2 regions of the Priestia sp. YIM B13490 genome follow, and region 1 is predicted to be linked to the other one. Evidence: a T-box and tRNA genes for the amino acid it is inferred to sense, from the RefSeq annotation. Region 1 holds a T-box; the other holds one or more tRNA genes.
The links. The T-box of region 1 lies ahead of leuS (leucine--tRNA ligase). A T-box ahead of a tRNA ligase gene usually reads a tRNA of that ligase, here a tRNA-Leu.
Positions count from the first base shown of each region.

Region 1 (10,605 bases):
TATTGTTTTTACTCGAGCAGGCAGGCATTGATAGCCAAGCGCTAGCAGGACAGCTTCAGCATGAGAAACTGAGAGAATTTGCAAGACTGTGCAAACGATTTGAATTTGCTGTAAACGGCACGCTTTCTTTAGAAAAAGCATTCGTCACAGGAGGCGGCGTATCTGTTAAAGAAATTCACCCAAAAGAAATGTCTTCGAAATTTATGCAAGGCCTTTACTTCTGCGGGGAAATTCTTGATATCCATGGATACACTGGAGGATACAATATCACTTCTGCTCTTGTAACAGGCCGTTTGGCTGGAAGTAATGCAGGAGAATTTGCAACAAGCCTAGCATAATATGCTAGGCTTTATACATAACCATGGCTGAAAAACAGTACACCTGCTCATCACGATCAACATCCACTGTCACTTGGTATTTAATATCAACGACGTCTTCATCCTCTAATTTCCGTAAAAATCGGTTCACCGCAAATTCTAAATCTTTTTCATGCTCTTTATCAAACATTTTTACTTGTATCACAGCTTCTACCACCTTGTCCTATCAAATTTGTTTCAATCAGAATGGACTGTTTCTCTTGATGATGGTTTTTGTACAGATTTTCAATCTCTTACTACCTCTATTTTTATGAGGGCTTTTATAGATTTAGTCATCATTTGTTTTCCTGCTATCATTTTAGTCGGTTGGCAGAAGTTTCATTCAAAAAAGAGGTTAAGACATAACGAAATGAATTCAATCTAAAGACGAACAAATGGGATACATGAGCTGAACCGCTTGTAACACGGCAGTTGATTTCCTTGCAAGACTTCGCTTTCCGCGGGCGGCCAGTGATCCTCCTCCTCGCTTGCGCTCCTGGGGGGTCTCACCTGTTCCGCTTTTCTCGCAGGAGTCTTCGCCTTGCCTTCCAATCAACTGCTAGAAGAAACGAAACAAAAAAAATGAACCACTAATCAAACATGTTGATCAATGGTTCATTTTTCACTTCAGCTAAGATACTTTTGTCCCAGCCTCTTTTTATTTATTAACCGTTTTTCCTTCCCACTCTAACATACCGCCAACCATATTTGTTACTTTATATCCTTGTTCTTGAAGGTAGTAACATACGTTTTCACTGCGGCGGCCCGAACGGCAAATGAAAATATATTCTTTGTCTTTATCGAAATAATCCACATTACCTGGAATATCATTCATACGAATGTGTTTAGCAGTTGGAATCATTCCTTCTGCTACTTCTTCATCTTCGCGCACATCAACTAAATGAAGTTCTTCTCCATTTTCAACTCGTTTTTGAAGTTCTTCAGGCGTAATTACTTTTACTTCTTCCATCTTCGTCATTCCTCTCTATTCTTTCATTCAGCTTGCTATCGCTATTGTAGCAAATTCAAATACCTTTATGCCACTAAATAAGAAAAGCTTAAGCAGCAGCCTGCCTAAGCTTTTCCAATCGTAGTTAAAGGTTTGACTAAGCGCCTGATGTCAACCCGAAAGGTGGACATCAGGCGCTTAGGTCTAGAACAGAACCCCTGACTAAAGAACTGTCAGGGGTTCTGTTCTACATCAATACTTAATTAGCTACGATGTTTACTAATTTACCAGGCACAGCAATCACTTTGCGCACTGTCTTACCTTCAATGAACTCTTGAACATCTTCATTAGCCATTGCAATATCTTGAAGCTCTTCACGAGATGCCTCAGCAGGTACGTTTACTTTCGCACGTACTTTACCGTTAATTTGAACGACAATTTCCACTTCATCATCTACAAGTTTTGCTTCGTCAAACGCAGGCCAAGCCTCATACGAAATTGTATCTTCGTGACCTAGTTTGCTCCATAATTCCTCAGTCGTATGAGGACAAATTGGTGCTAATAGCTTCACAAATCCTTCTACGTATTGCTTTGGCAGCACGTCAACTTTGTATGCATCATTGATGAATACCATAAGCTGAGAGATACCTGTATTAAAACGGAGGCCTTCGTAATCTTCCGTTACTTTTTTCACCGTTTGGTGATACACGCGTTCAAGCGTAGTGTCATTGCTTTCTTGAACCTTGCTGCTTAATTCACCGTTATCGTCAACAAGTAAGCGCCATACACGATCTAAGAAACGGCGTGCACCATCAAGCCCTTTTGTTGACCAGGCGATTGACGCATCTAAAGGCCCCATGAACATTTCATAAAGGCGAAGCGTATCTGCACCGTGGCTTTCTACGATCTCGTCTGGGTTTACAACGTTACCTTTTGACTTACTCATTTTTTCGTTATTTTCTCCAAGAATCATACCTTGGTTAAACAGTTTTTGGAACGGCTCTTTTGTTGGAACTACGCCGATATCATATAAAAACTTATGCCAGAAACGAGCATATAATAAGTGAAGAACAGCGTGTTCAGCTCCACCGATATAAATATCAACCGGCAACCATTCTTTTAATTTATCTGCATCTGCTAACGCTTCACTGTTTGTTGGATCAATGTAGCGTAAGTAATACCAGCAGCTGCCTGCCCATTGAGGCATTGTATTTGTTTCGCGGCGCCCTTTTTTGCCTGTTTCCGGATCTACAACGTTCACCCAGTCATCAATGTTTGCTAACGGAGATTCACCTGTGCCTGACGGTTTGATTTCAGTCGTTTTTGGTAACACAAGCGGAAGTTGATCTTCAGGAACTGCAGTCGTTGTGCCGTCTTCCCAGTGAATAACAGGAATTGGTTCACCCCAGTAGCGCTGACGGCTGAATAACCAGTCACGCAGACGGTATGTTACTTGTTTTTCACCTTTTTCATTTGTTTGAAGCCACTGAATCATATTTGAAATTGCTTCTTCTTTATCTAAACCATTTAAGAAGTCTGAATTAACGTGCTCGCCGTCGCCTGTATAAGCTTCTTTTGAAACGTCTCCGCCCGCTACTACTTCTTTAATCGGCAGTTCAAATTTAACAGCAAATTCATAATCACGCTCATCATGAGCCGGAACAGCCATAATTGCACCTGTGCCATAGCTCATTAGAACATAGTCAGCAATCCAAATTGGCATTCTCTCGCCGTTTACAGGGTTAATTGCATAAGCACCAGTGAATACGCCAGTTTTGTCTTTAGCTAAGTCTGTACGTTCTAAATCGCTTTTGCTTTTAATTTGATCTAAATACGCTTCTACCGCTTCTTTTTGTTCGGCTGTTGTAATTTTTTCTACAAACGGATGTTCAGGTGCTAAAACGGCATACGTTGCCCCAAATAGCGTGTCAGGACGCGTTGTGAACACAGTAAATGTGTCGTCGTATCCATCGATTGTGAAGTGCACGTGAGCTCCTTCAGAGCGGCCAATCCAGTTGCGCTGCATTTCTTTAATACTTTCTGGCCAATCAAGCTCATCTAAATCTTCTAGTAAACGATCTGCATAAGCGGTGATTTTAAGCATCCACTGCTTCATTGGACGACGCTCAACCGGATGTCCCCCACGCTCACTTTTGCCGTCAATAACTTCTTCGTTCGCAAGTACCGTTCCTAGAGCAGGACACCAGTTAACAGCTACTTCATCCACATAAGCTAAGCCGTTTTTATATAGCTGTAAGAAAATCCACTGCGTCCATTTGTAGTAGTTTGGATCAGTTGTATTAATTTCTCGCTCCCAATCGTAAGAGAAACCTAACGATTTGATTTGACGACGGAAATTATTAATGTTAAGTTCAGTGAATTCAGCCGGGTCGTTTCCTGTATCTAATGCATACTGTTCAGCAGGTAGTCCGAATGCATCCCATCCCATCGGATGAAGTACATTGTATCCTTGCATACGCTTCATACGAGATAAAATATCCGTTGCTGTATAACCTTCTGGATGCCCAACGTGTAAACCAGCGCCAGATGGATAAGGGAACATATCTAATGCGTAAAATTTACGCTTTCCTTCATCTTCTGTTGTTCTAAATGTTTTATTTTCTTCCCAAACTTTTTGCCATTTTTGTTCGATCTTTTCATGATTAAAAGCCATACATAATCCTCCTTGTACGCTCCAGCTGTATTTAATTAAACTAAAAAACCCCTCATCCCTCAAACAAAGGGACGAGAGGTTGAATAAACTTCCCGCGGTACCACCCAAATTAGCACAATTATGTACTCACTCATTTTCCTTAACGCGGATAGACGGCAAATGTTACTTTACTTCACATTTACAACTCCAAGGTGAGTTCATGAACGCTCGTTTGCTGACTCGCACCACCCGTCAGCTCTCTTAGCTCGCTTCGTTCACTACTATTCCTTATCATAGTTTTTACATCATACTACCTTGTATTGTAAATAATATGTTCGTAAACTGCAAGTTGTTCAAGGGATTTTGTAAAAGTTTCTGCAATGCAGCACTGCTTTATTGCTAAATCCTCTCTTTCATTCTTATATATGAACAACTTCTCCCAAAAACATACATCGACGGCCAAACAAAAAAGGGATTGAGACATAATTAAATCAATCCAATTTAAAGACGAACAAATAGAATAAATGCGCTAGTATGAATCTCTTGGTTACACCGCTGTTGATTTCCGTGCAAGACTTCTCTTTCCGCTGGCAGCCGATGAGCCTCCTCGTTGCTTACACTCATGCGGGGTCTCACCTATTTCAGAAGTCTTTGTCTTGCCCTCCACTCCGCAGCTAGAAGCACCTAAACAAATGAAATCTACGTTCACCATAAACATGAAAAGATCCGAACGATTCATCGTTCGGATCTTCCTTCAACTAAAATACTTTTATCCCAGCCCCTGCTTTCTTTAGCTGCTATTATTAAATGCCAAATCCAAAAGAAAACAGGATGATCGCAAGTACAAGACCAACAAGCGGCACAATCACCGTCATTGCTGCAACTGATCCATACGCATCTTTATGAGTTTCTCCGCAAATAGAATTAATGGTTGTTACGACATAACCATTATGAGGCAAGGAATCTAGTACTCCAGAGGAAATAGCTACTACGCGATGGAGAGCTTCTGGATTTACACCAGCATCTAGATAGTGAGGTGCTAAAATTGGCAAAGCAATCGCCTGACCTCCTGAAGCCGAACCTGTCATCCCCGCGATAACACTCACGGCAATAGCTCCTCCGATCAACGGACTTCCTGGAATATGCGTCATGGCATCTACAGCCACTCCAAACGCGGGAACAGCCTTAGCAACTCCTCCAAAACCTACGACAGCGGCTGTATTCCCAATAGCAATTAACGCACCCAGCGTTCCTTCTGAAGCTGCATTCCAAAATCCTTTAAAATGCTTTCGGTTCACAATATAAGTGACAATGATCCCGCTTAAAAGTGCGACAATCAGCGCAGATTGCTGAAGTGGCTTATGAAGTGCAAAAGAAATAATGAGCACGACCACAAGCGGAAGCAAACTTAATAAAGGATTAGGAAGAGACTGATTTTCCGTTACTACTGGATCTTTCTCGCGTGATATAAAACGCTCTCCATTTTTAACTGCTTTTGAAATCAAGCGCTTTAACCACCAGTAGCCGAATACAGCCATCACTACTGCTATAACTAAACTAACTTCCCATCCTGCATACGGACTCGTCTTCAAATATTCAATTGGAATCCAGTTTTGGATTTCAGGCGACCCAGCCGAGGTCATCGTAAACGTAACCGAACCAAATGCTAAAGCAGCAGGAATAAACCGCCTCGGCAAATCGGCTTGTTTGAATAAGCTCAAAGCCATTGGATAGACAGAGAATGCTACTACAAACAAACTGACTCCTCCGTATGTCAAGACCGCACAGGCAAGTACAATCGCCAACACTGCTCTTTTCATTCCTAGTTTACTGACAATCCAGCGGGAAACACTATCAGCAGCCCCGCTGTCTTCCATCACTTTTCCAAAGACGGCGCCCAATAGAAACATTAAATACCAAGAAGCAATAAATCCTGTGAAACCAGACATGTAATTTCCAACAAAATTTGCTTCCCCTTCTTTCACCAGCTGTGGAAATAAAGGCATTCCGCTTGTTAACGCAACAACTAAAGCACTGAGCGGACCTGCTATAAATAAATTCATGCCTCTCATCGTTAATACAATGAGCAGCAATAATCCTCCAATTAATCCAATCATACTAAGCATGTTTAGCCCCCCATGAAGTCACATAATTAGAAAACGCTTACATATTTACAGGTATATACTCCTTCCTTTGCTTGTCACGACCCTTACTATATTATTAAAGGAATACTGAAGACATTCCTACGTTTATTAAGCAGTCAAAAATAAAACCATCTCTATTTATTTAGAGATGGTTAACGAACGCTGACGTTTTTCTTTTAATTTATAATCGTATATCCATGTTGTACACATGCTGAATAGCAATAGCCCAATTAATAAATAGCACAGCGTAGACATATTAAACGCATCGAAAATAACGCCTCCAAAGAGAGGACCAATCATTTTACCTGCAGTAGCCATGCTGTTAACTACACCTTGATAAAATCCTTCTTTTCCAGATGGTGCCAATTGACTTGCAACAGCTGGAATGGCTGGCCAAACGAACATTTCTCCAATTGTCAACACAACCATGGCTGTTAAGAACTGCGGAAATGTTGTAGCATTCACCACGATAACAAAAGAAGCCACAAAAATAACCGTTCCAATTAGGACTTGTACTTTTAATGTTTTTGCTACTTTTTGAATGATGGGTACAATCAAAGGCTGACCGACTACAATTAAAATCCCGTTAATCGTCCAAAGCAAACTGTAGCTAGAAAGAGGTATATTCAGCTCACGCGTATGCGTAGCAATCGTTGTTTGCCACTGAACATACGCCACCCAGCATAAGACATACCCCGTACATAAAATAAGAAGAGCAGTCAGCTTCGTTTTATGCCCAATGCTCCCAGCTTCATTAAGGACATTCGTTTGCCCAACTGTAACCGAAATATGGCGATATGAAAAAATAGCAATAAGCAGAAAAATAACGTATAAAATTGTATTAGCTAAGAAAATATACGTAAATGAATAAGACGCTACAATGCCTCCTACCGCGGCGCCAATAGCTACTCCTGCATTTTGAGCAACGTACATCGCATTAAATGCTTTTCTTCCGCCCTGTGGCCAAACGGAACCTGCCATTGCATACATAGATGGAAACACAATACCAGATCCAAACCCTACAACAACCAAGAGAACAACGTATGTAGGCCAACCATGGAAAAACACGAGTCCCACTAATGCAATAAGAGTAATAATAATTCCTGATAAAATGGATTTATATCCTCCGATTTTGTCAAAAAGCGTTCCTCCAAGCAAATTTCCTACTACGCTTGCAGCAGAATTCAGCATAAGAACCACTCCTGCGACGGACAACGACTTTCCTAAATGTTCATTTATATAAATTGTATTGAGAGGCCATAAAAATGAAGCTCCCGTTACGTTTACAAGCATACCAATAATCAAAAACCAAAGTGATTTAGGCATTGATCTCCCCCCTATCTATTCGAATGCCAACGTACATTCTAGTCTTTTCTTAAAGGGTTCGCAATGCTTTTACATATAGACAATTTATTTAAAATTCGCTGACTATTTAAAAAGGTGATTTCACATGACAATATCATGCAAAACCACCTTTTTATCGCTTACTTTTGCTTCGAACGAACCGGCTGTGCACGCTTGCTGTTTCGTGCTTTTAATTCTTTTACCGGATCAAAATCTTTTCCTAGCTCAATGTCATTGCTGTTGATCCCGTTTTTTGTTTTTTGTTCCGGATTATTTTGATTTGAACGCGTTGCCATAAAATCCTCTCCTTAATGCTGAGTTGTGATCAATTTATTTTGCAGCTGCTGAACTTGCAGGCGCATGCGATATAGCTGCTCTCTCTGCTGTGCATTTGCACTGTGAGAAAACTCTTCAATTTCTTTATAAGCATTTTCTAATTTTTCCTGTGCTTTTGTATACTCAGTGTCGTTATAATGTTCTTGCTTCATGCCTTCCTGCAACTGGCCTTGACCAAAGCGAATAGCATCTTCACACTGTTGCATAAGTTGATCCACTGCTTGACGAGTTGTCATTCTCTATTCCTCCTATTCGTTCATTTCTGTCTTATTTTGCGCAACTTTACTTCTCTTTACGACAAGAAGAACCTGTTAAATATAAGCATCCTTAAATTTGTTTGGCACTTTTTCACGTTTTTGATACAATTTGTTGATGTATATTGCATGTAAAAAGGAGGTTGCTGATTTGAGTCAGACAAACCCATTTCCGTATAAATCTGAAAACAAACGTTATCACACCTGGAATTACCACTTACGTAACCACTTTGGCCATAAGGTATTTAAAGTAGCCTTAGATGGAGGATTTGATTGTCCAAACAGAGACGGCACGGTAGCCCACGGCGGCTGTACGTTTTGCAGTGCTGCCGGCTCAGGGGATTTTGCCGGAAACAGAGCGGATGACCTCGTGACGCAATTTAATGAAATCCGTAAAAAAATGCATCATAAATGGAAAGACGGAAAATACGTTGCTTACTTTCAAGCATTTACTAATACTCATGCTCCTGTCGAGGAGCTTCGTGAAAAATATGAAGCCGTCTTAAAGCTTCCTGGAGTTGTTGGGCTTTCTATCGCCACGCGCCCTGACTGTCTCCCGGACGATGTGGTGGAATACTTGGCTGAATTAAATGAACGAACTTATCTATGGGTAGAACTTGGACTGCAAACTGTTCATGAACGAACTTCACTGCTTATTAACCGGGCACACGATCATCAATGCTATGTAGACGGGGTAGCAAAGCTTCGAAAACACGGTATTCGCGTTTGTTCTCACATCATTAATGGTTTGCCTTTAGAAACACCTGATATGATGATGGAAACCGTACGTGAAGTAGCAAAATTAGACGTTCAAGGAATCAAGATTCATCTGCTTCATTTACTAAAAGGAACTCCTATGGTCAAACAGTATGAAAAGGGCCTTGTTGAATTTCTTTCATTTGAAGAATACGTAAAGCTTGTATGCGATCAGCTCGAAGTAATCCCTCCTGAGATGATTGTTCATCGTATTACAGGCGATGGACCGATAGACCTCATGGTTGGACCGATGTGGAGCGTAAATAAGTGGAGCGTATTAAATGCCATTGATCAAGAGCTCCAACATCGTCAAAGCTATCAAGGAAAATATTACGAAAAAGAGTTGATGGAAAGATGAAAATAGAACGTATCCTGCCTTTTGCCCGCACATTGCTCACTAATGCTGTGGCCCAAGGAGATGTCGCGATTGATGCCACAGCAGGAAATGGACATGATACATTGTTCTTAGCTAACTTAGTCGGAGATACAGGTCATGTATATGGATTTGATATTCAACCTCAAGCCATTCAAGCAACTCAACAGCGATTGACAGAATACCATGTAGAAAACAGAGTAACACTTATCCAAGAAAGCCACAGCAATATAAACATGCTTCCTCGTTCTATTAAAGGACGAGTCACGGGCGCTGTCTTTAATTTAGGTTATTTACCAGGTGGAGATAAAGACATTGTCACCACTTCTGAAACAACAATCTCTGCAATTGAGCAGTTACTTGATTTGCTAGCACCTGAAGGAGTGATTGTGCTCGTTATTTATCATGGACACGAACAAGGGAAACAAGAAAGAGACGATTTACTAACGCATGTCCAAAATCTTGATCAAAAAGACGTTCACGTTTTACAATATCGTTTCATGAATCAGCAAAACAACCCTCCCTTCATCATTGCTATTGAAAAAAGATAAGCCGCATATGGCTTATCTTTTTAACATTCGGTACAAGCGTCCGTTGATATAGAAAAAGTAGCTGAGGGCTCCCCCCGCTTTTATTAACCTACGTGCATTCACATGAACATGTTTTTGTGCCCGCACTTTTTGATCCGACAAATAAACGCCCAAGAGTCCTTTATAGATAAAGCAGTGAAAGTGATAATCCGGCAGTTTTTTAGCATATTCGTCCGCTTTTACGACAAAATGCAAAAAGCGATCCATCATTTGCTGATAATGAGGATAATAAAAACAAAAGTTCAAATCTCCTCCTGCTTTATCTTCTTCTTGGTCAATTAAATAATCGAGTAAAATATGTAAGCCTTGAATATAAGGAAAATATCCTGCTTTTATTTTCTGCGTCATTTCTTCGGTCATCTCTTCTTGAAAGCTATAGGCAACTAAACAAAAAATTCCTAACGTTGAACCAGAGCACGCTGAAAATTCATACCACTCCATTTCAGGAACACTGTGCCGGTGAGCATCGAACCAATTCTCTAATCGTGGAACTCTTTCCTTGATTTCAACATGCTTATGTATTTGCAAATCACAATAATAATTAGCTAGTTCTAATAAATGTGAAGAGACTATATGGTAATTACAAGCTTTTCGCAAGGACTGCTGACAAGTCTGGACAAGTCCGGCTAAGTATCCTCCGTCGTCTTTATCCGCTCGAAAACGATAGTAATCCCCAAGAGGTGCATGAGGAGTCAACGCATCTGGCATCGATTCATGTAAGGCGGCAAAATCTTTAGGGTCTAGCGAATTGCTGCGGTCACATAAGTTATCTAAGTAATCGCTGATTGTTTGGTAAGCAACAATAAATTTCACGCATTCAATCATGTTTTCTTTCGCTAAAATCGATAGG
Region 1 covers NZ_JBHZOT010000004.1:324,407-335,011, forward strand. The annotation lists gene ACFX4R_RS15970 (BaiN/RdsA family NAD(P)/FAD-dependent oxidoreductase) at 1-338, shown strand, start outside; gene ACFX4R_RS15975 (sporulation protein Cse60) at 343-522, opposite strand; gene ACFX4R_RS15980 (hypothetical protein) at 733-912, opposite strand; gene ACFX4R_RS15985 (rhodanese-like domain-containing protein) at 1,015-1,326, opposite strand; gene leuS (leucine--tRNA ligase) at 1,565-3,979, opposite strand; T-box leader at 4,044-4,262, opposite strand; gene ACFX4R_RS15995 (hypothetical protein) at 4,506-4,697, opposite strand; gene ACFX4R_RS16000 (GntP family permease) at 4,762-6,084, opposite strand; gene ACFX4R_RS16005 (MDR family MFS transporter) at 6,241-7,428, opposite strand; gene ACFX4R_RS16010 (hypothetical protein) at 7,587-7,742, opposite strand; gene ACFX4R_RS16015 (YtzC family protein) at 7,755-8,018, opposite strand; gene mnmL (tRNA modification radical SAM protein MnmL/YtqA) at 8,188-9,150, shown strand; gene mnmM (tRNA 5-(aminomethyl)-2-thiouridylate-methyltransferase MnmM) at 9,147-9,716, shown strand; gene ACFX4R_RS16030 (tetraprenyl-beta-curcumene synthase family protein) at 9,729-10,605, opposite strand, start outside.

Region 2 (10,605 bases), on a different contig from region 1:
TTAATTTTTGTATTTGGCTCTATCACAGAGCTTTTTTTCAAAGGCACTCATTTTTTAAATGAAGAATGCCAGACTGAATAGAGTACTATGTGTAACATCCGCAGCTTTTGTAGATATATTTTTTACTTTTCTATCAGTTTATATAGCAGACTCGCTTGTGAGCGGCATCACTGTATCTATTTTAGCGGTGACTCTTTTATCCGTCTTATTTTTTTTGATGGAGAGTGCATTGAATAGTGAATTTCTACGTAAAAAAACAAGCTGATGAAGTTTCTCATCAGCAGCGCATCAGCAAGAAAAGCTCATCATATCAAGCTTCAACGCTATTTAAAGAACCCTGTAACATATTTTTTTAAAAAAGTATGTGATTTTTTTCACATATCTCTTGAAAAAGGACAAACATGTTTGTATAATAAGAATTGTAAAAGATATGTGAAACATTTCACAATATATGTGAAAAACTTCACAATATCATATTTTCTATAATCCTAAGGGGGATATCATCTATGAAAATTGCAGTAGTAGGGTGTACACATGCAGGAACGGCAGCAGTAAAAAATATGGCAGAACTTTATCCAGAAGCTAAAATTACAGTTTATGAGCGAAATGATAATGTTTCATTTTTGTCTTGTGGAATTGCGCTCTATGTAGGCGGGGTCGTAAAAGATGCAAATGGCTTATTTTACTCTTCACCGTCTGAATTGCAAGAGATGGGTGTAAATATGAAAATGAAGCATGAAGTTACGAATATTGATACAGATGGTAAAAAAATAGCTGTACGAAATTTAGAAACCAACGAAGAATTTGAAGATACATTTGATAAACTAGTGATGACAACTGGATCATGGCCGATTATTCCAAACCTTGAAGGCATCGATTTAAATAATGTTGTGCTTTGTAAAAACTATCAGCATGCTAATCACATTATTGAAAAAGCGAAGCAAGCGAAGAAAATAGCCGTAATTGGTGCGGGCTATATTGGTGCAGAATTAGTAGAAGCATTCGAAGTGTATGGAAAAGAAGTGACGTTTATTGATAGTGCTGATCGTATTTTAAATAAATATCTTGATCCAGAATTTACGAATTTAATGGAAACTGAGTTTGAAAATCGAGGAGTTAAATTAGCATTAAACCAAGCGGTTACTAAATTTGTAGGCAGTGAGGGATCTGTTGAAAAAGTAGTGACAACTGATGGCGAATACGAAGCGGATCTTGTTATTCTGTGTGTTGGCTTCCGTCCAAATACAGACTTAGTAAAAGGACAAGTAGATATGCTTCCAAACGGGGCAATTGTGGTTGATGAATATATGCAAACAAGCAAAAAAGATATATTTGCTGCCGGAGATAGCTGTGCCATTTACTACAATCCGATTAAGAAACATGCTTATATTCCGCTTGCTACCAATGCGGTTAGAATGGGAACATTAGTAGCTCAAAACCTTGTTAAGCCGACGATTAAGTATATGGGAACACAAGGAACGTCAGGCTTGCATATTTATGATTACAATGTTGCATCTACCGGCATAACAGAAACAGCAGCTTCTCTTTTTGATATGAATGTGAAAAGTATCACAATATCAGAGAATAACCGACCTGAATTCATGCCAACGTACGAAAATATTACGTTAAAAGTAGTATATGAAGAAGAAACAAGACGAATTGTAGGTGCACAGGTTATTTCTAAAATTGATGCTACTCAAGCAATCAATACATTGTCTGTATGTGTACAGCAGGAAATGACGATCGATGAGCTTGGCTTTATGGACTTTTTCTTTCAGCCGCATTTTAATAAGCCTTGGCATTTCTTAAACCAAGCAGGACTTCAAGCGCTTCAAGCATAAAAAAGCAGGTGACTACCTGCTTTTTTTATGTGGATTTTATTATCTTTTTTATTTTAGCAGGTCTAAAGCGGATCCAGCCTATAGTAAGGAGAATAAAAGGATAAAAAGCTCCTACGAAAAAACTATAGGGAATCCACGTTTCGGCTAACCATGTTTTTTGATAGATAATAGTTGGATAAACGATAATAGAAAAAGTTGTAACGATTAACCCCATCGGTAACGTTAGAAATCGAGTTTCGTTAACGTTAAAAATGTGGCAAAGCCCAGCGATAGAAGCATGAAAATAAAGAGAAACTTTAAAGAAAAGAGTAAGAAACCATATAATAGCAATAATTACTTCAATTCCTTGCAAAAAATTCCCCAGTTCAATTCGCTTAGCCATTTCGTATACAGGAAACATGGTAGTTGAAGAATGATAAGAGCCAATAACCATTATACAAAAGAGAATAATCGCTACCATAATAAATCCACCTAACAGACTTCCGCTCATTAAAGCTTTAGCACCTTTTTCAGGTTTTCTTAAATGAAGAGGAAATACCATCATTAAAGGAGCAAAAGTAAAATAAGTGATGCTAAGAAAGATGAAAATCGAATGAGTCAGCGGCTTTAAGTGAATATCTAATAAAGGCATAAGGTTTTCGACTTTCATTTGAGGAGTCAGTGAGAAGATGAAAATTCCGAGAAGGCCAATAAGCCAAGGGAAAAATATTTCACAGCAGCGTGCGATGGTTTCTAGTCCATGTCTTGCTCCAAACACAACCACAAGCATAAAAATAATGTGAATAGCAATCAGCGGAGTTTCCATCATAATATGTGTATTTAAAAAACTCCCCACGTAGTATACAATACGGCTGCATGTTATGACAGTAGACGTGACAAATAAACAAGATACACCTTTTCCTAGATATTTTCCAAACACTGCTTCATTGATTTCTATCAGATTTTTATCTTTAAATAAAAGTCCGAGAGCTATATATACTTTCACTAATATAAATCCGCATACTACTCCAAGGATACCTGGAATCCAAGCGGTTTGTTTAGAATCTACAGTCATAGCTGCTGGAGCAATAACAATTGTGCTTCCAATTGTATAAAGCATAACGAGCATACGAAATTGAATCGTTGAAATTTTAACTACAGGTTTCACTGTATTCACTTCCTCTTCTTAACGTCTTAAGATAGTAAATGAAGTAAAAATATGCTGACTGGCTTGAAGATAGCAGCTGATAAATCAGAAGGATTTGGAACATTTAAACCAAGTGCTTTACAGATGCTTACGACCATTCCAATTGCAAGAACTGTATAGAATAGCCACAGTTCTTTCTTTGCTTTTTTTTGCCGTAGTTTAGGTACTTCAAACCAAATGACGAGCGTGCCAACAATAAGTAACCCCAATACCCCTAGCATACACTAGCTCCTATACATGAATAATTAGTGTTATATTTTACTGGAAAATAATTACTTATACTGAAGGTGCATTCTTTATTAAAGGTTTTTGAGTTTCTATACATTGCTAGAACGCCGCTTTTTGTTTTGAATAAACCCTGCTATTAAAAGGAAAAGTGGATATAAGATGCCTACAAGTAAGCTGTAGGGAATCCACGTTTTTGTATCCCAATCCTTTTGATAAGAAACGCTTGGATACACAATAAGGGAAAGGGTAATCATAATGAGCGCGACTGGAAAAGAAAATAGCTTGTAGTCCTTTATATGAAATACATTAGCAAACCCCAAAAGAGTAGCGTAAAAATAAATGCAAAGTTTAAAAAAGAGAGTAATAAACCACAAAATAGCAATGACTACTTCAATTCCTTGGAGAAAGTTTCCTACATCAATTCTTCTACCTAATTCATAACTTGGAAACATGGTGATTTGGGAGTAATAAGGGCCAAGCACTAAAATTCCGAGTAAGATTAACGTCACCATCACTAGTCCACCTGCTATATTACCTATATAAAAAGATTGAGTTGCCTTTTTTGTGTCTGATGTATGGGAAGGAAAAATCATAAGCAGGATAGTATAAGTCAAAGAACTCATGCTTAAAAAGGTTAAAACAGCACGAATAAAAGCTTTTGGATGGATTTCGAACACAGGCTGAATATGCTCTATTTTAATTTGAGGAATCATAGACAAAATGAGAAGTCCGAATAATCCGACAAACCAAGGGAATAAAATTTCGGCACTTCGTGCAATAACTTCTATTCCTAGGCGTACTCCTACGATGACCACGCCCATAAATGCAATATGGATGGCTGTAAGCGGCGTATAGGGAAGAATTTGTGTAGTGAGAAAATTTCCTACATAGTAAAGAACTTGACTGCTGATGAATAAATTGGATAACACAAAAACAACTGATACAATCTTTCCGGCTATTTTGCCTAAAATTTTTTCGTTCATTTCCATAAGCGTAAGCGTTGGAAACATGTTTCCTAGTGAGGTGAAAAGCAAAACTAAGCCAATTCCTGATGCTACACCGAAAAGTGCGGCAATCCAGGCATCTTGATGAGCATCAGCTGTAATAGCAGCAGGTACAACAATAATGGTGCTGCCAATACTATATAACGTTACTAGCTTGCGAAACTGCGCAGCTGAAATATTGATTTCATTAAGCAAAATGAGCACATCCTTTTGCCATATACACTAATTAAGTGATCCAACGGAATAATAAGTGACTTAAAGGTTGAAACATTACTTCTACCCAATCAGAAGGATTCGGTAGAGGCAGACGAAAGATTTTTGCAAGAGCGATTATGATACTGATTGTCATAAACACAATAAAAATGTTCCGTTCCTTTTTATGGGAGTGTTGAGGTAATCTTTTTATTTCCATCCATATAATCCCTGCACAAATGATCAAAAAGGAAAGAAACAAGTGCATGCAGTCAACCCCAATACATTTTTTCGTTCAGATAAGCTATTCGTATGATGTCCGCTAAAGAAAGTGATTATACATTTTTGTAAAATATAGAAAGTATTTCAGGAGATAGAAGATATTTTGTAGGGCTCTTAAATGATTGAGGGATTTGTTATGAGGAATATTCATTTAGCTTTAACCTATTGAAGCGTCGTATGAATAAGTAGAAAAATGCCACACTAAAGAGTGAACAAATGGAAAGGAGCACTATGATGAAAAAATACCCATACAATAAAGATAAACAACAATCGTTTCAAGCAGCACAGCAGGGGCATAAAGAAGCAGTAGATGCATATGAACAGGCAAATGAAGCTAAAAATGATGCATCGTACGGCCATGAAGCGAAGCAAGCGATAGGTGAAGTGAATGAAGCCTCTCAGCAAATTGAAAATGCGCTTGAAAATGCTTCTGAAACACAGCGTCAGCGTTTAACAGAGTTTCAGCAAGATATAAAAGATATGGAGAACGACCTTAATCAATAAAAGAGCCGCTGTTTTACTTAGGCAGGTTCACAATAGAGAGTATAAATTGTAAAAGCAGAAGGTAATGAACTTCTGCTTTTTTTATTGGTAGTGTAAACGTAGGTTTCGTGTATATAATTGCTTCTAGCTGTTGTTTGGAGGGAAAGGCGAAGACTGGCACGGAAATCAACAGTGGTGTAACAAATAATCCATCATTCCATTCTTATTTTAAAAGGTATAGAAGTTAAAAAAGTAAGAATCCTAATAAAAACAGAACGATAAGAATGGAAAGGGATTGTGACAGGAAATATGCTAATAAACATACTAATAATGATTGTCGTATTGTACTTCATATATGTATTCGTAACTGCAGTGGTACTGTTTTATGTCCCTTTACACAAGGGAAAAGACTTAAAAGTAATGAATACTGAGAATTTTTACGGGAAGAAAGAATCCACAGATCGAGTTATGCTTTTAGAAAATGGTTATTTTTCAGGGCTTGTTCGGATGCAGATGATTCAAGAAGCGAGGCATACAATTGATATTGCATACTTTTCCATCGGTAAAGGCCGTTCTTCGGATTTACTTATGGGTGCTTTATTCGAAGCTGCGGATCGAGGTATACATATTCGCGTGTTGTTAGATGGGATCGCTCATGGGTTAAAAGGCAAGAGGAAAAATGTTCTTTATGCTCTAGCTTTCCACAATAATATTGAATTAAAGTACTATGAGCCCTTTACTATTTTTAAACCTTGGACATGGCATAACCGTCTTCACGATAAAATAATAGTAGTCGATGGCCAATTAGGTATTAGTGGAGGACGAAATATTGGAGATAAATACTTGGCTAGTCAACCAAATAAAAATTTTGTCTATGACCGTGATGTACTGATTTATAACACAAAGCAAGAAAGTCATAGTGTCATTCTCTCAATGGAGAAGTATATAGAAAAATTATGGAATCATCCGTATACACGAAAAGCTTTTCCAAAGCCCAAGAAAACTAAACAATTTCGCGGTCTTTCAGGAAAAAAATTATTGATAGATCAATACGAAGAGGCCAAAAAAGTAAACGAACCTTTTGTCCATCCTTATATTGTATGGAGAGAAGCAACGATGCCTACAAGAAAGATTTCTTTTATTACAAATCCTATTCAACGAATAAATAAAAGCCCTTTTATATGGAAAACATTTATTAAGCTTTCCCAGCAAGCTGAAAAATCCATTGTTGTTCAAAGCCCTTATATCGTACCAACAAAAGAAATGGAACAGTATATAGATAAGCAAGTAAAACCAAAAGTGCAAAGAATTATTTTAACTAATTCTATTACATCCACTCCAAATGCTATGGCTTTTTCTGCATACTTGGGAGTGAAGAATCGCGTTATAAAAGCTGGTTCGAAGCTTTATGAATATCAAAAGCCCTATTCAATTCACGGGAAATCTGTTGTTTATGATCAGCGTTTAAGTGCAGTTGGTTCTTTTAACTTAGATTCACGCTCTGCATTTTTAAATACTGAATCCATGGTTATGATAGATAGTGAAGAATTTGCAGCCGAGTTAACAGGAGCTATTGAAACTAAAATTTCTCACAGTACGCTTGTGGGGAATGAGGGAGAACCTGTGGATGTTAATACGGATTCTCAAAAAAACGTGCCTCCCGTAAAATCTGCACTCCTACATATTCTTTCGGTCTTTACACGATTTTGGAGACATTTTGTATAGTACTGTGTTACAGCAGAGTCTTTAAAAACAAATAGCGGAGATTAAAGAGGACTGCAGCTGGTGAAGGGAATGTGTAAAAAACTGTGATATGCCTCACAGTTTTTTTGAAACCCCTAGTACTAGTTATGATTCATCAAAAGACCTATTGACGAAATTCCATATATGTTTTATTATGATATAGCGTCGTTGATAAACGAGGTTCTTTTGAAGAAATCATTTCTAGGGGCATAGTTTAAAGGTAGAACTACGGTCTCCAAAACCGTCAGTGTGGGTTCGATTCCTACTGCCCCTGCCATTTTGGAGTTATTTTTTAATTCACACGCGGGTGTGGCGGAATTGGCAGACGCGCTAGACTTAGGATCTAGTGTCTTACGACGTGGGGGTTCAAGTCCCTTCACCCGCATCTTTACTTTCATATACGCGCGGAAGTAGTTCAGTGGTAGAACACCACCTTGCCAAGGTGGGGGTCGCGAGTTCGAACCTCGTCTTCCGCTTCTTTTCAAAAGCAGTTTGCATGTGCAAACTGCTTTTTTTTTGTAGAAATAAAGAGTTTTATTATACTGTTTGTAATCAGAAATATTTTATTAAAACAGCACTGTCTATACGTGTTGCTTTCGTGAATATACACATAATATTGGGGTTACATTAAAAGCTAATGAACGATACGTGAAGACATCTAATATGGTGTTTAAGATAGGGGAGAGTCCTATGGAATCTAGTTGGTTTTCAATTATACCGTTTTTAATTGTTATTCCCATAGCTATTTTCACGAAACAAGTGCTGCCAGGGTTGTTTTTAGGCTTATTAGTAGGCGCTTATTTGATTGACCATTCGATTATCGGAGGTGTTGAAAAGCTACTTCACTACGTTGTACAAGCTCTTAGAAATAAAAGTAATATAGAAATCGTCGTCTTTTTATACGCGTTTTCAGGGCTCATCGGAATGATTAAGATGGCTGGAGGAGTTAAAGGTTTTGTGGAAACAGCTGCTGAAAGAATTGATACAAGAAAAAAAGCCCTTATTTTAACCTATGTTTCAACCATTGGAACATTCAGTGCTCCCACATTTCGTTTTGTTACAATCGCGCCCATCATGAGAGCGCTGCTGAAAAAAGTGAAAATGACGACAGCAGAGCTAGGGTTCGTTATTGAAACAACTGCTACTCCTGTTATCGTCTTAATTCCTGTGGCAACGGCATTTGTAGGATATATGGTATCCATCATTCAAATGGCGATTGATCATCAAGGTATAAAACAAGACGCTTATTCTTTGTTTATTCAAAGCATTCCTTATAATTTTTTTTCGATTGTGATTATTTTAGTAGGGATTTATTTAAGCTTTTTTCATCATTCAACATCTACAGCTCCTATGAAGCTTGAGGAAGAAGACGAAAAAGATTGGCATGATTGTCATCCTTGCGTATCGAAGGATTTGCCTTCCAAGCCTTGGAATCTGTTAGTGCCTTTACTTGTCGTGATTTCACTCACCTTACTTTTAACATGGTGGAGTGGACATCATAAGAGTCACACCTTTTTTGAAGCATTTATTAAAGCAGACGTGCTAGAAGCGATGGTAGTAGCTTTAATTATGACTACGTTAATTACCCTCATTTTTTTCTTGTTTCAGCGCTTTACATTACAGAATTTGCTTAATGGTTTTATCACAGGAGGCAATGACTTAATGTCCGTTATTCTGCTGTTATCGGTAGTATGGGGATTATCCGCTGTTACAGAAGACTTGGGTTTTTCCAATTTCGTGACGGCACATTCTAAGTGGATTCCTCAAATGTTTGTCACTCCTTTTATGTTTGTGTTTGGAGCTGCTATTTCTTACTTTATCGGGTCTGCTTGGGGGACGTGGGGAATTTTAATGCCGCTTGGCGTATCGCTTGCAAGTTCTGCAGATCTTTCTTTGCCGTTGATTATCGGTGCCGTATTTGCAAGCGGTTCATTTGGAGCGTTTTCTTCGCCTTTAAGCGACGATACGAATACCATCGCCAAAATATTAGATTTATCTGTTATTGAATATGCCAAGTATAAATTAAAGCCCGCTCTAATTGCAGCGGGAATAACAGTTGCTTTTTATCTTGTGGTATCTTTCTTGTTTTGAATGAGGGAAATAGCCATCTAGTATCAACTTTTCATTTTTTTCAGCTTAAAGTATGCATACAGCCCTAATGATAGGCACACTAGCATGATACAAGTAAGCGGAAATAAGATGGTATTAATAAAATGATCATAAAACCATATATACACGAACATCACCTCGATAATTTTAACGCTATTTTTTCTATTTATTAGAGATATACTATCTGTGCTGCTTCTTCCTATTTTTCAAAAAGGCGATAATCAAAAGCAGTATAGGTACGATAGCAAAAAGAGGCATATGTAAAAGAAATCTCGCTACGTGTAGCCCTTCATAAAGATGTTCTTGAAAATTACTAGCGATTGTAATCGACAAAAACAACACAATGATGCCTAAAGGATACACTAGACGGGAAGGAGATTTAATTTTAAATAAAGTAGCTGTACCTATGATAGAGGCATAAAACAAGATGCTAACTTTAAAATAAATCCCAATAACCATAGCAAACATAAAAAATACATCGAGACGCTCTAAAAAATCAGCTACTTGAATCGTTTGAACAGTACTAAGAAGAGGGAACTGTGATCTTGTCGTCAAATCAACCCCAAGCACGCTAATGTTAATGATCATCGTAATAATTAAATTAATTCCGCTTAATCCCGTTGCGCATAGCATGGTGACACTTGCTTTTTTGGGGTTGCTTAAATAAGGAAGAAGCATGGTAAATACAATAGCTTCTGTGAAAGGGAAATACAGCGTTTCAGTTAAAGCAACTTTGGCCACAGGAAGTATTCCTTCTTTTAATACCGGCTGTAAGTTCTTAAAATCAATTAATCCCGAGCTAATAATCAAGATGAAGCCTGCAACAGCTAGAAAATACATGAAAATAAACAGAAGCTCTCCTGATCTGGCTATCGCTTCAATACCTTTTCGAGTTATATAGATAATGACCAGCATCAACAAGGCATTAGCAATAAATAAAGGCGTATCGGGATAGGCAAAAGTAAGAAGCATCTCTCCGAAATCTCTTAGAACTCGTGATGCATCGTATAAAAAATAGACAATATATATGAATGCAAGAAGTGTTCCAAGTGCCTTCCCTAAAATTTTCTGCATATATTCTGTAGGCAGGAGGTCCGGATAGTAGGAATAGAGCTTATGATAGACTAAGAAGAAAAAAAAGCTGCACAGCATTCCAATTAAAATAGCTAGCCATGCATCTTGCTTCGCTCGCATTGCAAGAGGAACTAATAAAGCACTTCCCAGCTCGAATAAAACCATGAGAATAAATAATTGAGTGGCGCTAATTTTTGCTTTTTCCATATAGCCAGAACCTCCTGACCTCAGTTTTGTTTTTCTTTTAGGCTAGAGAGAAATGATTTATTGCGCAGACCTGTTCGGTGAATGTAAGCTTCTACCGTAACGTCTACATTTAATTTTGGAAAATAAACGTCATCCCATTCTGATTTGAGTTTTTCCCATTGATTAGGCCGCGTGCGTTCCAGCGCTTCTCCAAACCCGAAGATGTCAACTTTGTCTGTCTGAGCTTGTTTAATAGCTGTTTGTAATTCTTTTTTTA
Region 2 covers NZ_JBHZOT010000003.1:409,716-420,320, forward strand. The annotation lists gene ACFX4R_RS11980 (YrvL family regulatory protein) at 1-81, shown strand, start outside; gene ACFX4R_RS11985 (YrvL family regulatory protein) at 59-265, shown strand; gene ACFX4R_RS11990 (FAD-dependent oxidoreductase) at 507-1,841, shown strand; gene ACFX4R_RS11995 (GerAB/ArcD/ProY family transporter) at 1,867-2,988, opposite strand; gene ACFX4R_RS12000 (hypothetical protein) at 3,015-3,248, opposite strand; gene ACFX4R_RS12005 (GerAB/ArcD/ProY family transporter) at 3,345-4,463, opposite strand; gene ACFX4R_RS12010 (hypothetical protein) at 4,968-5,237, shown strand; gene ACFX4R_RS12015 (phospholipase D-like domain-containing protein) at 5,547-6,941, shown strand; tRNA gene ACFX4R_RS12020 (tRNA-Trp) at 7,163-7,236, shown strand; tRNA gene ACFX4R_RS12025 (tRNA-Leu) at 7,263-7,344, shown strand; tRNA gene ACFX4R_RS12030 (tRNA-Gly) at 7,364-7,435, shown strand; gene ACFX4R_RS12035 (Na+/H+ antiporter NhaC family protein) at 7,650-9,050, shown strand; gene ACFX4R_RS12040 (GerAB/ArcD/ProY family transporter) at 9,249-10,349, opposite strand; gene ACFX4R_RS12045 (Ger(x)C family spore germination protein) at 10,370-10,605, opposite strand, start outside.
Region 2: it encodes a tRNA-Leu, which carries the amino acid that the T-box ahead of leuS (leucine--tRNA ligase) is inferred to sense. The anticodon was not compared.